One region of the Rhodoferax sediminis genome, then DNA from elsewhere that is predicted to be linked to it. Evidence: predicted binding sites of a transcription regulator. Region 1 holds the regulator's gene; the other holds the start of a gene.
The links. The regulator sigma-54, encoded in region 1, starts transcription at its own class of promoters, with help from an activator protein. The targets are predictions, from matches to a motif close to TGGCANGNAANCTGCTTT.
Positions count from the first base shown of each region.

Region 1 (7,849 bases):
GGGCCGTTCCACATCGGCACGCGGCGCGATTCCTTCAGGCGCATGCGGCTGGGCAGTTTCAGGTCGGGCGTCAGCACCCAAGCGGTCCAGCCGGCGTAGTTTTTCTTCCAGTGGGCGGCGAGACGGCTGAAGAATTCGCCGCCTTCCTCGCTGTCCATCTGGGCGCTCTCACGCGCGCCGAAGCGCGCCACGTCCTGCGTGAAGACGCGCCCGCGCGCGCCGCCTCCGGCCACGCCGGCGACCTCGATGCGCTCGCCATAGGGAGGATTCACCAGCATCACGCCGCTGGCCGCCGGCGGCAGCCGCTGCAGTGCGTCGCCGCCGCGGAATTCCACCGCGGCGCCGACGCCGGCGCGCGCCGCGTTGCGCTGCGCGAAATCCACCATCCGGTGCGCCACGTCACTGCCAAATATGGGTGCGGCCGGTGTCGTTTGTGCCGCCAGCGCTTCGTTTTTGATAGCGGACCAGACATGACTCTGGAACGGCAACAGCTTCTCGAAGCCGAAGCGGCGCAGCGACCCCGGCGCGATGCGGCAGGCGATTTGCGCCGCCTCGATCGCGATCGTGCCGCTGCCGCAGCACGGGTCGTACAGCGGCGTCGCGGCATCCCAGCCGCTGGCGGCCAGCATGGCGGCGGCCAGCGTTTCCTTCAGCGGGGCCTCGCCCTTGTCCTCGCGCCAGCCGCGCTTGAACAGCGGCTCACCCGAGGTGTCGATGTAGAGCAGGGCGCGGTCGGTCGTCAGGTGCAGGTAGATACGCGCGTCGGGCCACTGGGTGTCCACGTCGGGGCGCACGCCGCTCTTGTGGCGGAAGCGGTCGGCAATCGCGTCCTTGATTCTGAGCGCGGCAAAGTTCAGGCTGGTCAACGGGCTGTGCTGCGCCGTGACCTCGACCTTGAAGGTCTGCCGGGTCGTGAACCAGATCTCCCAGGCCACGCTGGCGGCGGCGTGGTACAGATCCTGTTCGTTGCGATACTCGGTGTTGGAGAGCTCGACCAGCACGCGCTGGGCCAGCCGGCTGTGCAGGTTCAGCAGCAGCGCATCGCGCCACGACGCGTTAAGCTGCACGCCGCCGCGCAGCGTCTGCAGATCCCGCTCGGCGGCGCCGGTGATGCGCTGCGCCTCCAGGCCCAGCAAGGCTTCCACGCCGGCCGCGCAGGGCAGAAAAAGTTGCAGCTGGTTCACAGGGTTTTTCTCAGGTTGGTGGGGGCGATCCGCAGCGCCTCGCGGTATTTGGCCACGGTGCGGCGCGCGCACTCGATGCCCTGTTCCTTCAGCATGTCGGCAATCTGGTTATCGCTGAGCGGCTTGCAGGGATCTTCAGCCGCCACAAACTGCTTGATCAGTGCGCGCACTGCTGTGCTCGAGGCATTGCCGCCGGTTTCGGTGCCCAGGCCCGAGCCAAAGAAGTATTTGAGCTCGAAGGTGCCATACGGCGTGGCCATGTACTTGGCGGTGGTCACGCGCGAGATGGTGGACTCGTGCAGGCCGAGTTCGTCGGCAATCTCGCGCAGCACCAGCGGGCGCATCGCCAGCTCGCCGTGCACAAAGAAGCTCTTTTGCCGCTCCACGATGGCGTTGGCCACGCGCAGGATGGTGTCGAAACGCTGCTGGATGTTCTTGATGAACCAGCGCGCCTCCTGCAGCCGCTGCTGCAGCGCCGCGTGGTTCGACGCATCGCGCCCGCCGCTCTTGTGTTGCTTGAGTGCATTGGCATAGATGTCGTGCACGCGCAGGCGCGGCATCACGTCGGGATTGAGCTGCACGCGAAACTTGGGCTGGCCGCCGCGCCCGACGTTGGTCACGATCACGTCGGGCACCACGATATTGCGCTCGACCTGCACGAAGCGCCGCCCCGGCTTGGGCTCGAGCCGGCCGATCAGCGCCATGGCGGCCTTGACCTGCGCTTCAGTGGCGCCGCACAGCTGCACCAGTCGCCGCACGTCGCGCCGCGCCAGCAGGTCCATGGGCTGGGCGCACATGCGCAGCGCCACCTCGACGACCTCCTGGCGCGCCGGGTCGCCGTGATCAAAGTCCTGCAGTGCGCGCAGCTGCAGCGCCAGGCATTCGCCCAGATGCCGCGCGCCGACGCCCGTGGGCTCCAGGTGCTGCAAGAGCGACAACGCCACCGTGAAACACTGCACCAGTTCCTCCACCTGCGCCTCGTCGGTGCCGGCCAGCCCTTCGGCCAGCGACTGCAGCGTGTCTTCCAGGTAGCCGTCGTCATTCAGCGATTCGATCAGGAAGTGCAGCGCGGCGCGGTCTTCCTGCGACAGGCGCAGTGAGAGCGCCTGGCGGTGCAGGTGCGACTGCAGCGATTCCTGACTGCCCGCCAGCTCGGTGGCATCCATTGCATCCGCGTCGCCCAGGTTGTTGCTGCGCGCGGGCGCGTCGCCGCCCCATTCGCTGTCGTCGGGCCGGACCTCGCTGGTGCCGTCACCGTCCCAGCTTTGCTCTTCGTCGCGGCCCGACAGCGGAAATTCAGCATCATTTTGAGCTGTAGCCCTCATGTCGTCCTGGCTACCAGCTACCGAATTAGTAGCAAAATCGGTGTCACGGTCGTCTTCGCGCACCCGCGTGTCGGACTGCGCCAGGCCGAATTCCTCGCGCGGCGCTTCCAGCTCGGCGACCTCCAGGAACGGGTTGTCATCGAGCATCTGCTCCACTTCCTGGCTCAGCTCCAGCGTCGAGAGCTGCAGCAGCCGGATCGACTGCTGCAGCTGCGGCGTCAGCGCCAGATGCTGCGAAATGCGAAGTGACAGGCCCTGCTTCATGGCGTCAGGCGACCGCCGCGCCGCCCCAAGGAGAAGCAGTACACGCAATGGCAAGCGCGGGGAGCACCCGGCCGGCGCCGGGCCGCCCCAAGGCGGCCGACGGCCCCCTCGGGGGGCAGCGCAGTACACGCAGTGACAAGCGTGGGGGCCATATTCACATGCGGAAATGCTCGCCCAGGTACACCCGGCGCACATCGGCGTTGTCGACGATCTCCGAAGGGGTGCCCTGCGCCAGCACGTGGCCATCATTGATGATGAAGGCATGGTCACAGATGCCCAGGGTTTCGCGCACGTTGTGGTCGGTGATGAGCACGCCGATGCCCCGGCTCTTGAGGAAAACGATGATGCGCTGGATCTCGATCACCGCGATCGGGTCGATGCCGGCAAATGGCTCGTCGAGCAGGATGAAGCGCGGCTGCGTCGCCAGCGCGCGCGCAATCTCGACGCGCCGGCGCTCGCCGCCCGACAGCGACAGCGCGGACGAATCGCGCAGGTGCTCCACCCGCAGGTCCTGCAAGAGCGTCGTGAGACGCTCCTCGATCTCGCTTTTGGACAGCGCACGGCCGGCCTGGTCGCCATCGGCGCCATGGCGCTGCAGCTCCAGCACCGCGCGCACGTTTTCTTCCACCGTGAGTTTGCGAAAAATCGACGCCTCCTGCGGCAGATAGCTCAGGCCCAGGCGCGAACGGCGGTGGATCGGCATGTGTTCGACCGGGCCGCCGTCGATGGTGATCTCGCCGGCGTCGGCCCGCACCAGGCCCACGATCATGTAGAACGAGGTCGTCTTGCCTGCACCGTTGGGCCCGAGCAGGCCCACCACCTCGCCTTTTTGCACCGACAGCGACACATCCTTCACGACCATGCGGCTGCCATAGGTTTTTTGCAGGTGGCGCGCTTCGAGCCGGCTCGGCACGTCGCGCACGGCATGCGTCGCTGCGTCGCCCGTCACTTTGGATCCCCGCCGAGGGTGCTGCTGGGACGCAGTACGGGTGCCGGCACAGCAGGCGCTGGCGCCGTGCCCGCCGGCGCGGAGGCAGTGGCCTTGGGTGCCAGCATGGCGCGGATGCGCGTGCGCGCGGGGCCGCCCGCAACGCCGCCCGTCGGATTCGTGACCGTGCCATCCACGGTGAACACGTCGGTTGCGTTGTTGTAGGTGATCAAGGCCCCCGTGGTCTCGTCGCTCAGCGTGGCGCCGGTGTAGCGGCGCAGGATGGCCCGCTTGATGAATTTGACGACGTCCGCCTTGCCGTCGTACTCGATGGTTTCCGACTCCCCCTCGATGTACTCGTCCACGCCTTCGCGCTTTTGCCGGTAGAACGCCAGCTTGCCGGGCTCGGCCGTGACGGTGGCGTATTGATAGCCCTCGGGGTCCTGGCGCACGTCGACCCGGGCGCCGCGAATGATGATGGTGCCCTTGGTGACGACCACCCGGCCGGTGAACACGCTGGTCTGGTTGAGGTCGTCGTAGCGCAGGGCATCCGCCTCGATATTCATCGGCTTGTTGCTGTCGGCTTTTTCGGCCAGCGCGCCAAGCGGGAGCAGTGCACAGGCGACGAGCAGCAAAAGCGAGGTGAAAGTTTTTTTCATAGAGGCATGAATCTTGCTGGCATTGTAAGGGCGTGACCACGAAAGCCCTCCCAAAAATAACAGAAAAGCCCGCTGAAGCGGGCTTTTTCGTGGCGCCCCGGGGCTGGCGTCAGGCGCTCTTGCGCGACTCGCCAATCAGGTAGTCGGTGATCTGCAGGGCGCGCTCCATGCTGTGTGCGAGCTCGCCATCGGTATAAAAGCGCCCCGCCACGCCGAGCGCGGGCACGCCCGACACCTTGTAGGCGTCCTGCAGCTGGGTCGCACGGCGCACCTTGGTTGCGACCGAGAACGAGTTGTAGATCTCGGCGAACTTGGCCGTGTCCAGGCCCTGTTTTTGAACCCAGGCGGTAATGCCGGCGTCACGGTCGAGCGGCTGGCGCTCGACGTGAATCGCGTAGAACACCTTGACATGCAGCTCGTCGAGCTTGCCCATGGCTTCCAGCGTGTAGTACAGGCGCTGCTCGGGCACAAAGCTGGCATTGAACGCCACCGGCACGCGGCGCATATTGACATCCTTGGGCAGGCGCTTGACCCAATTGTCCAGCGCCGGCTCGAACGCGTTGCAGTGCGGACAGCTGTACCAGAAGAATTCGATGACCTCGACCTTGCCGGGGGGCGTCTCGACCATGGCGCGCTTGTCCAGCACCAGATAATCCGTGCCGGCGACGAATTTTTTCCCCTGGGCATGGGCGGCCGGCACAGTCAGGGTGGAGGCGGCCAGCGCCGAGGCGGCGGCCAGCGAGAATTCACGACGTTTCATCAAGTTACGCTCCTGTCAATATCAGAGTCAGAGGGCCGACCCGGCCTGAAGTTCCCATGCGGCACGTCACGCGAAGGCGTCCGGCCATTTAACGCTGCACGCGCACCAGCGCTGTTTCCATGCCGCTGCCATCGAGCTGCTCCTTGGTCTTGTCGGCATCAGCCTTGGTGTTGAACGGCCCGACCCGCACGCGCCAGACCGTGCGTCCGGACTGTTCGCGTTCGGAAACCTTGGCTTCGACCCCCATCAGCGACAGCTTGGCGCGCTGCGACTCGGCATCTTCGGCAGTCCGGAACGCGCCGGCCTGCACAAAGTAGGTAAACGGATCGACCCCGCTGCTGCTCGACCGGGCCTTCGCCAGGTCCCCCAGCGGATCACCCGACACCGCCGGCGGAACGGGCGGCTGAACGGCTGCGGTCCTGCCCCCCACGACCGCGGGAGGCAGGGGGGCCGTCGCCGCACCGGGCGTTGCACCGGCACCCGCACCCGTGTTGTCGACCGCGCCGCCAGCAGCGGCCGAGGCCGGGCGCACCGGGTTCTTGCCATACAGCGGCGCGTTGGGATCCCAGTCCTTGTTCTTCACGGCCTCGGCCGCATCCTGGTCCGGGGCACGGCTCACGCCCTTGTTGACGAACGGAATCGGCACCTTGGTGACGTACACGGCGACGGCCAGTGCCGCGCCCAGACCCACCACGACACCGATGACAAAGCCGACGATGGTGCCGCCGAATTGCTGTTTCATTGAATTGCTCACATTTTTGCGGGCGCCGACACGCCCAGAATTGCCAGGCCATTGTGCAATACCTGCGCGGTGGCGGCCACCAGCGCCAGCCGCGCCAGTTTGACGGCCTCGTCGTCCACCAGAATGCGTTCGGCATCATAGTAGCTGTGGTAGGTGGCGGCCAGATCGCGCAGGTAGAAGGTGACGTCGTGCGGCGCGAAATCCTGCGCGGCCGCGCCCAGCATCTCCGGGTATTTGGCCAGCTGCAGCATCAGCGCCAGCGCGGGGGCGCTTTGCAGCGGCGCCAGGTCGACGCTCGCCAGCCGGGCCGCGTCGCCGCCTTCCTTGTCCTTCCACGCGGCCAGCACCGAGCAGATGCGCGCATGCGCGTACTGCACGTAATACACCGGGTTGTCGTTGTTTTTCGTGACCGCCAGATCGACGTCGAACACGTATTCGGTATCGGGCTTGCGGCTCAGCAGGAAGAAGCGCACGGCATCCTTGCTGGTCCACTCGATCAGATCGCGCAGCGTGACGTAGCTGCCGGCGCGCTTGCTGATCTTGACTTCCTCGCCGCCGCGCATCACGCGCACCATGGTGTGCAGCACGTAGTCGGGGTAGCCCGCAGGAATGCCCACATTCGCCGCCTGCAGCCCGGCGCGCACGCGCGCAATGGTGCCGTGGTGGTCGGTGCCCTGGATGTTGACCACCTTGTGAAAGCCGCGCTCCCATTTGGCGATGTGGTAGGCCACGTCGGGCACGAAGTAGGTGTAGCTGCCGTCACCCTTGCGCATGACGCGGTCCTTGTCGTCGCCATACTCGGTGGACTTGAGCCACAGCGCGCCATCCTGCTCGTAGGTCTTGCCGGCCGCCTGCAGCTTTGCCACCGTGGCCGCGACCTTGCCGCTGGTGTACAGGCTCGATTCGAGGTAGTAGTTGTCGAACCGGACCGCGAACGCCTGCAGGTCCAGGTCCTGCTCGTGGCGCAGGTAGGCCACGGCGAACTGGCGGATGGCATCGAGGTCGTTTACGTCGCCCGAGGCGGTGTACGCGCGGTCGTCGGACTTGACTGTCTTTTTTGCCAGGAAGTCGGCTGCGATGTCGGCGATGTAGTCGCCGTTGTAGGCGGGGGCGTTGTCGCCGCTGGGCCATTCGGCATCGCCGGGTTTGAAGCCCCGGGCGCGCAGCTGCACGCTGTGCGCCAGCGTGGCGATCTGCACGCCCGCGTCGTTGTAGTAGAACTCGCGGTACACGTCCCAGCCCTGGGTCTGGAACAGGTTGCAGAGGGCGTCGCCCAGCGCCGCTTGGCGGCCATGGCCCACATGCAGCGGCCCGGTTGGGTTGGCCGAGACGAATTCCACCAGCACGCGCTGCCCGTTGCCGCCTTGCACGCCAAAGCGGTCGGCGCCCTGCAGCACCTCGCGCACGATCTGCTGCTTGGCCTCGGGCTTGAGCCGGATGTTGAGAAAACCGGGCCCGGCAATCTCGATGGCGTCCACCCAGCGCTTGAAGGGCTCTGAATTTTGCAGCGCCTCGCGCAGGCCCTGCGCGAGCTGGCGCGGGTTTTGCTTCAAGGGCTTGGCCAGCTGCATGGCCGCCGTGGAGGCCAGGTCGCCATGTGCGGCCACCTTGGGCGACTCGAAGGCCGCCTTCGCCCCCGCACCGGGCGAGAGTTTTTCCAGCTCGCCGGCCAGCGCCGCGAGCAATTCCTGTTTGACAGAGAGCATCGGCTGATTTTACGGGGCGGCGGCGCTCACCCCAGGGCTCGCGTCATCCATATTGCCGGGCCGAACGTTGTGTGTTGCAATCCTGCAGGGATTTTTTCTTCCCTGCAGGATGGCTTTACCTTCAACACGTTCCTCTCCAGGAGATTCCATGAAACAACTTCTTCCCCTGATCGCCGCCATGGGTTTGGCTCTGTCCATGGGCATGGGCGTGGCCCACGCTGCCGAGGGCGCCAAAACGGCGCAGCAGTCCAAGATGGCCACCTGCAACGCCGATGCCGCCG
Region 1 is NZ_CP035503.1:258,000-265,848, reverse strand. Features, by position in the region: gene EUB48_RS01300 (THUMP domain-containing class I SAM-dependent RNA methyltransferase) at 1-1,184, opposite strand, end outside; gene EUB48_RS01295 (RNA polymerase factor sigma-54) at 1,181-2,773, opposite strand; gene lptB (LPS export ABC transporter ATP-binding protein) at 2,928-3,722, opposite strand; gene lptA (lipopolysaccharide transport periplasmic protein LptA) at 3,719-4,360, opposite strand; gene EUB48_RS01280 (thiol:disulfide interchange protein DsbA/DsbL) at 4,470-5,120, opposite strand; gene EUB48_RS01275 (SPOR domain-containing protein) at 5,209-5,862, opposite strand; gene argS (arginine--tRNA ligase) at 5,871-7,568, opposite strand; gene EUB48_RS01265 (PsiF family protein) at 7,717-7,849, shown strand, end outside.

Region 2 (7,849 bases), 1.2 Mb from region 1:
CGTCGTCCGTGCTCCACGATGCCGACCGGCTCTACGACTCCAGCAACGTGCCCCATGCGTCCCGCTGGTCGCTGCCTTTGCCGGCGGTGCAGGTGTCCCTGGACTACCTCGACAAGACACTCGCCGCCACGCTCGCGTTGCTGGCCCACACGGCCGATACCGACGAGGCGTTGTACTTCTTTCGCCTGGCGCTGTTTCATGAAGACATGCACAACGAGGCTGCGGTGTACATGGCGCAGAGCCTCGGTTTTGCGATGGATGGCGTTGCCGAAGCGATGCCGGGCGCTACAGGCGTGATCGCCGTGCCCGCCGGCATCCATGAGACTGGATGGACAGGCGCAGGTTTTGCCTTCGACAATGAGCTGGCAGCCCATGAGGTCTCGCTGGGTGCGTTTGAAATTGACCGCTCCCCCGTCACCAACGCGCAGTTCATGGCTTTTGTCGAAGACACAGGCTATGACCAGCAACGGTACTGGTCCGACGCGGGATGGGCCTGGCGCATACAGCACCAGCAGAGCTGCCCGCGGTATGTTCAAACGCAGAACGGGCGCTGGATGCGCAGCGCGTTTGGCGAGATGCGCTCGCTTAAGTCCGACCTGCCGGCCTCGAATCTCAGCTGGCATGAGGCGCAAGCGTGGTGCCGGTGGGCGGGCCGGCGCCTGCCCACCGAGTGGGAGTGGGAGCATGCCGTCCTGTCCACGGGTTTGCTGGACTGGGGCCAGGTGTGGGAGTGGACGTCCTCGCCGTTCAAACCCTACCCGGGTTTTCAGCCCCATCCGTACCGCGACTATTCGGCGCCCTGGTTTGGCACCCACAAGGTGTTGCGCGGCGCATCGTTCGCCACCCATGCGCGCATGAAACACCCGCGCTACCGCAATTTCTTCACGCCGGATCGCAATGACATCTTTGCGGGCTTCCGAAGCTGCGCGCTTTGACGCCTAAGCCGCTGGGCTCGGCACAGGCCGCGCCCAGCGGCTTAGGCGTCAAAGCGCCGCATCATTTGCGCAAATTCAATACCGATGGAGCTGCCGCCGACGATGACCATATGATCTGGCACCTCGGTCAACTCCATGAAGGACGCATTGTCCAGATGCGGGACATCATTGACGCCGGCCAGATCTGGCCCGGCGGCCCGCCCGCCCACGTTGATGAAGACGCAAGGCGCCAGCGACTCCCGCCTGCCCGGCACCGATGACGATAGCATCGAAAGATTCGGCTTGCATGAGCTTCTCCAAATCCCGTTGGCGCAGGATGGGGTGGGATGATGCTGCTGCGGATCCCGGTGCGAGTTTGATCCGGCGGCGGCGACAAGGCAAGCCGCTGCGTGCTGGCGATGGATTCATTCGCACCATTCGCCGTTCACGGAATTAAATCTTGAACAAAACACCGTGGAGCCAATGATGGGTCTATACTTGTTGCTCTCCTTTTGAGAGCATCCGGCAAGTGCCAGAACGATTGAGCCGTGGCCGCCGTGCTGCTGCACGGCGTTGGCAGCAACGCGCAGAGCCTGTTCGGCCTGACGCCCCGCGTGCCGCCGCAGTTCCCGGCGAGCAAGAGATCCGGGGGATAGATAGGCCAGGAGTGGGGGTTGGGTTTGCGCCCAAAGCGGGCTTTGCTGGTCGACTTGAGCCGATGGGCTGGACAATGAGCGCTCTAAATGCCCCAAGGGAGTTTGGAGGCCATCATCTTCTTCCGGTCAATCCTGCGCCCGTCGACAATAAACGTTCCGTCACCAACAGCGTGAACCGTGCGCTTCTCCTTGCGTGTGGTGTCGATGTATGCGGCAACCGCCTCCAACACAACAATATTGTGCTTTTTAACGATGTCGATGACCTTGCACTCCATGTTGGCGAGGCACTCCTGAATCAAAGGCGGCCTGACGAGTTTGGCCTGCACGGGTGTGAGTTTGAACTTGGAAAACTTGTCTGTATCTGCCCCAGAGCACGTCCCTATGCCGACCACCTTATCCAGCAGGTCGACGGTGGGAATTGCAATGACACATTCCCGATTTTTCCGCAACGCCGCGAAGGAGTGATTCCATTCACCCGTGGTGATGGCAAATACCGGAGTGAAATCCATCACCATGGTCCAGGAGATGGTCATGATGTTGTCTTTTTTTCCATCGCGGGTCGTCACGAGGACCACCGGCCCTGGCTCTATCAGAGTAAAAGCCTTGCTCAGGTTTAACTGCTGCATCAGAACACCTCCGATAGTCATGCCAAGCATGCCCGTTTGATGTTACCCGCGAAGCTCAATTACACCTTTCGCCTGCGCATGACAGCAATTGCGACGAGACCCAATCCAAGCAATGCAAGCGAGCCCGGCTCGGGCACATGGTTTGCTGCGGCTGTGATGAAGACATGGTTAAAGGCACCACCCCCCACCTCGGCCCGGTCTGAGCCAACATAAGCGGAAAAATCGCCCCACGTGTTGTAGCCGCGAGCCCCCACATCGCTAAAAAAACCTTCGGCCAATGCGACACCGCCGCCATAGGAGTTGGTCAAGGGCAAATGGGAGCCATTTCCATACCCGTCGTACCAGGCGAGGTGATTGACGATGGTGTCAAGCGTTGAAATCGCATACTCGTATCCGGCTGCGGCAGTTCCGAAGACGATTGCCGCGGCTTGCAAGGCGCTGTAGTCTGCAGGGTCCGTTTCCCAAGCGGGTCCTGCCCCGACGTTGTAATCGCCGACATAGGTCCAACTGAGGTGGTTCGAATCCTGGTACGTGTTTCCGACCACAAGTGCGGCTTGCGCTCCACCCGTGAACATTGAAATGCCAAGTACCAGTGCCGAGAGAAATCCGCGCATATACGCTCCATGTTTATTAGAAATAGGGGCAGTAATTTCTGCGCCACCGTTACCAATCCATATCTAAAAAAATATCGACACATCTGACGTTGATCGACGACAGCCATGTTGGCCAACGAAGGCCGTCACGATGGCCAACAGTGCACGAATCATCATGTCTTGCTTCTCTCTTTTCTAACTATTGAAGGAGAAGCTCAACAAAGCGCATCGGACAAGATACATTCTGTCACGCCCCTCGGCTCATTGTTCAGTTACTCCGGGGGCGCCCGAGTGTTGAATGCCAAAAAGTTGGCAATATGAGCCAAAAAATCAAGGCAGTTCTGTCGGATATCGACATATTCGTCTGAGGCCCGCAGGAATGCGCGTGCGCTGACGGATTGCAGCCGTGACATTGGGCGAGGCACACACCGTCTAAAAGGTGATCCTTTCCCAGACCCCAGCCAAGACGAAATATCGCATCGCTTTCACGGAGCTGGTCGAGGCATGCCGCTTTGTGGTCAACATCGGCTTCAATCCACATCTCGAAGCGTATTGATGGAACCCGCAGTGCACCGGCCCCGCTATTCCGTAGCAGGCCCAGGAATCGGTGCGTGGGATGCATAGCGCTAAGGCGCCGCCTCGGGTGACGAATCTGTCTGCGTCTGCTCGAAGTTGAGCAGGGTGATATTGCCGTAGGCCGTCTCCGGAATCTCCACCGTGTAGTGCGGCGCCTTGCCCAGAATCCGCGCGAACTCTTTATGCTTGCGCCACACATCGTCGTCCAGCGCATAGAAGTCGATGGCCAGCGTGCGCGCCTTGTTGCCGGGGTCACCCATCACTGAAATCGAGCTGTCCTCCAGTGTGGCCGTGCCGCGCACGAACAGTGATGTCTCCAGTGCCAAACCGGGGTCGTCGTCACCGAAGTGGAATGGATTCACGTCATTGGACAGGTGGAGCTGGCTGACGTGCAGATACATGGTGCGGTTCGGGCACAGACGATAAGTCTCTTCGGCACCTTCGCGCGTTTCGATGACCAACACTCCCTCGGCCTCGGCAGTCACCTTCACTGGGATGGGTTGCCCGCTCATCCGCTTGCCCGGCCCGGTTGGCTTAACGCTGCGTTCTTCCGCACTTTCTGGGCTTATTTCAATTCCAATGACTCTGTGTTTCACAAGTGTTCTCCTGTTGGTTGGAGGGCACCCAAAGGGTGTCGTGCACGGCGATGTCGTTATGAAACGCCATGTGGCGTTGCATGACTCAATCCTTTTTCGCAGCACCTCGCAGAATCAGTCTGGACTTGAATTCGGAGGGGACATGCAGGACGCGCGCTTGATAGGTTGAAGCGCAAGGGCTCCTTAGGTGAGTCTGCCTTCGGAAGTACCATGCCGTTCCAGCCAGCTACGTTGTGCAGCCATCACCGCAACGGCGCGTCGGCCAACGATTCTCTTAAAGACACCGGGTGCGGTGGCACCTTCGGTGTTGAACAGCACAACGCGCGAGTCGGCATCCAGCCCCAAGTTCCGGCGCATTTCGGTGTTGCCAATCAATGCTTGCAGGGCTGCCAGGCCTGCGGCACCGGACTCGCCGCTAACCATGGGGATGTCACCCGCTGCGCCATCCGCCAGATCCCTCATGGCGGCCTCGGCTTGTGCGTCAGTGACGGTCATGAACATGTCCACCGTGGGCTGCAGAAAGCGCCAGGCCAGCGGTGACGTTTCCCCACAGGCGAGACCCGCCATCACCGAATCGACCGTACCGGTTGCACGCGAGGCGCATCCCCGCAATGCGCTTTGATAAAGGCAGTCGGCCTGCTCCGGCTCGACGACGATGAATGTCGGGCGGTTGGCGCCATACCGCTCCCAGAAATGGCTGACCACGCCAGCGGCCAGACCACCCACGCCGCCCTGCAAAATGACGTGGGTAAATGGGCAATGTGAACCCCCCGGGGAGTCCTCCAGCAACTCGTCGACGAGGACGCCGTAGCCTTGCATCACATCACGGGGGATCTCCTCATAGCCCTCGTAGGACGTGTCGGAAACCACCTCCCAGCCATTCGTGGCGGCAAGGCGTGCTGCCTCCGCTACCGACTCGTCGTAGTTGCCGGCGATGCGGGTGATTTCGGCGTCGAAAGCGGCAATGGCGTCCTCCCGCTCCTGACTGACATGGGCGTGCAGCACGATGACGCAGCGGCAACCAATGCTCTGGGCCGCGGCTGCCAGGGCGCGACCATGATTGCCATCGGTTGCACTGATGACGAAAAAGTCCTGCAGTTGCCTGGCGTGCAAACCTGCCAGCAGGTCCGCCGCGTTCCAGGCTTGGTCTGGCCAACGGCGAAGCACGAGTCGCAACAGTGCGATAGGGGCGCCCAGGGCTTTGAAGCTACCCAGCTCGGACCGCTTTGACTCATCCTTCACATGGAGTGAGCCAACTTTAAGAGCCGCTGCCAGCTTCGGCAGGCGCCATGCAGGGGTTGGCGTTGGGGCCAAACGGTTCCATGTGGACAACCAGGAGCGACTCTCGTGCCCTGCGGCAATGCTCATCACCTTCAGCAGGTCAGCGTCATAAGGGCGGCGAATTGCCTGGGGGTTTAGCAGGTGCATTTCAGACCTTGAGTGGGTGGGTTTTTGGCAGACGGACTCGCGCAAGTTCGACGAAATAGCGGGCTCCCAGCGGGACGACGAGGTCGTTGAAGTCGTATTTGGCATTGTGCAATGGCGTTGCACCTGGACTGTCCCCATCTCCGTTGTCGATGAAGACAAAAGCACCCGGCAATACCTTCAGGAAGGCACCGAAGTCTTCCGAAATCATCATGGCCGGCACGTTGGCATCGACGTTCCCGGCACCGACCACGGCGCTTGCGGCTGCAACGGCCACAGGCACGCACTGCGGCCAGTTCACCGTAGGAGCGAACTCATGGGTGTACTCCACGCTGCCGGTTGCACCGTGTGCGCGGCAGATTCCGTCGCACAGCTCGCGCATCCGTCGCTCAAGGAGGGCCTGCACGTCGGGCGAATAGCTCCGGGCTTGTGGGGTAGGCCCCATGCTAAACGCTGACCTCATGAGCGACCAGTGAGCTATTTACAGTGCTCCGACGGGGCCGGCTGCCGTTCGTTCAACCGCAGCGTATGACGTCAAAGCCTTCGTCCGGCGTTGGCGCAACGAAATGACGGGTGATTTGGTCGAACTCCGCCTCCATCGTTTCAAAGGGGTGTTCTCCTGAGGCGTTGCGAGCGCGCAGGCGGCCCTTGCAAACTTCGTCGGAGACGTCCAGGAAGTGCAGGACATGGGACGCACCTGCTTTCTCGAAGATGCCGCGGGTCCAAGCTCTTGTGCTGGGGGTGTTTGCGGGGAAATCGAGCACGACCGACATGCCGGCGGTGAGCAGCGCCTGGATGTGGCCGGCCATCGCTGCACGCAACCTGCCGCCGGCCCCCATCTTTCCGCAAACCATGTGAAGCACCACTGGCATGGAAAAGGCCCTGGAGTTCTGCGTCGTTTTACGCGTAGTCGCTGATCGGCACGCAGCTGCAGAACAGGTTGCGGTCGCCGTATACGTTGTCCACGCGGCCGACCGGCGGCCAGTACTTGGCGTGCTGGGTCTTGCTCAGCACGGCGGCGCCGACATCGCGCGAATAGGCGTGATTCCACTCGCCCTTGAGAAGACTCGCAGCGGTATGCGGCGCTGCCTTGAGCGGGTTGTCGTCCTGCGGCCACTGGCCCTTTTCAATGCGGCGGATTTCCTCGCGGATCGCGATCATCGCGGCAATGAAGCGGTCGAGCTCGTCCAGCGTCTCGCTCTCGGTCGGCTCCACCATCAAGGTGCCGGCCACCGGGAAGCTCAGCGTGGGCGCGTGAAAGCCGTAGTCGATCAGGCGTTTGGCCACGTCCTCGGCGCTCACGCCGCTGGTGTCTTTCAGTGGTCGCAGGTCCAGGATGCATTCGTGCGCCACGTGACCGTTTTCGCTGGCGTACAGCGTGGGGTAGTGGTCCTTCAGGCGCGCGCTGATGTAGTTGGCGGACAGGATCGCGATCTCGGTCGCCTGCTGCAAACCTTCGGGGCCCATCATGCGGCAGTACATCCAGCTGATCGGCAGCACGGCCGCATTGCCCAATGGCGCGGCGGAGACCGCGCCGACCGCATGCACCGGCAGTCCACCCGACGCGTGGCCGGGCAGGAACGGCACGAGGTCTTCCACCACGCACACCGGGCCGACGCCGGGGCCGCCGCCGCCGTGCGGGATGCAGAAGGTCTTGTGCAGGTTCAGGTGGCTCACGTCGCCGCCAAACTCGCCGGGCGCGGCGATCCCGACCAGCGCGTTCATGTTGGCGCCGTCCACGTAGACGCGCCCGCCGTGCTGGTGCACCAGCGCACACAACTCCTTGACCTGCATCTCGAACACGCCGTGCGTGCTCGGGTAGGTAATCATCACGCAGGCCAGTTTTTCGCTGTGCTGTTCGCACTTGGCCTGCAGGTCGGCCATGTCCACGTTGCCGTTGACGTCGCAGGCCGTCACCACCACCTGCAGGCCGGCCAGGTGCGCGCTGGCCGGATTCGTGCCGTGGGCGGAGGAGGGGATCAGGCAGATGTTGCGGTGGCCCTGGCCCTTGGATTCATGGAAGGCCTTGATCGCGAGCAGGCCCGCGTACTCGCCCTGCGAGCCCGCATTGGGCTGCAGGCTGATGCCCGCATAGCCCGTGGCCTGGCATAGCCAGGCGCGCAGCTGCTCGTCGAGTTCGGCGTAGCCCTGCTGCTGGTCGCGCGGCGCGAACGGGTGGATGTTGGCGAACTCGGGCCAGGTGATGGGGATCATCTCGCTGGTGGCGTTGAGCTTCATGGTGCAGCTGCCCAGCGGGATCATGCTGCGGTCCAGCGCCAGGTCCTTGTCGGACAGCGCGCGGATGTAGCGCAGCATGCCGGTCTCGGAGTGGTGCGTGTTGAACACCGGGTGCGCCAGGTAGGCGCTGGTGCGGCGCAGCTCGGTGGGGATCAGCGGCTCGATGCCTTTTTCAAAATCGCTGACCCGGGGCAGCGTCTGGCCGGGCTTGGCAAAGACCGACCA
Region 2 is NZ_CP035503.1:1,480,608-1,488,456, forward strand. Features, by position in the region: gene senA (selenoneine synthase SenA) at 1-935, shown strand, start outside; gene EUB48_RS07145 (FAD-dependent oxidoreductase) at 977-1,204, opposite strand; gene EUB48_RS07150 (flavin reductase family protein) at 1,654-2,196, opposite strand; gene EUB48_RS07155 (PEP-CTERM sorting domain-containing protein) at 2,256-2,810, opposite strand; gene EUB48_RS07160 (hypothetical protein) at 3,416-3,961, opposite strand; gene EUB48_RS07165 (diaminopropionate ammonia-lyase) at 4,145-5,389, opposite strand; partial or broken gene EUB48_RS07170 (M20/M25/M40 family metallo-hydrolase) at 5,391-5,810, opposite strand; gene EUB48_RS07175 (P-loop nucleotide/nucleoside kinase family protein) at 5,902-6,258, opposite strand; gene gcvP (aminomethyl-transferring glycine dehydrogenase) at 6,287-7,849, opposite strand, start outside.
Region 2: the regulator sigma-54 is predicted to act here: its motif matches at 2,839-2,856, upstream of EUB48_RS07155 (PEP-CTERM sorting domain-containing protein).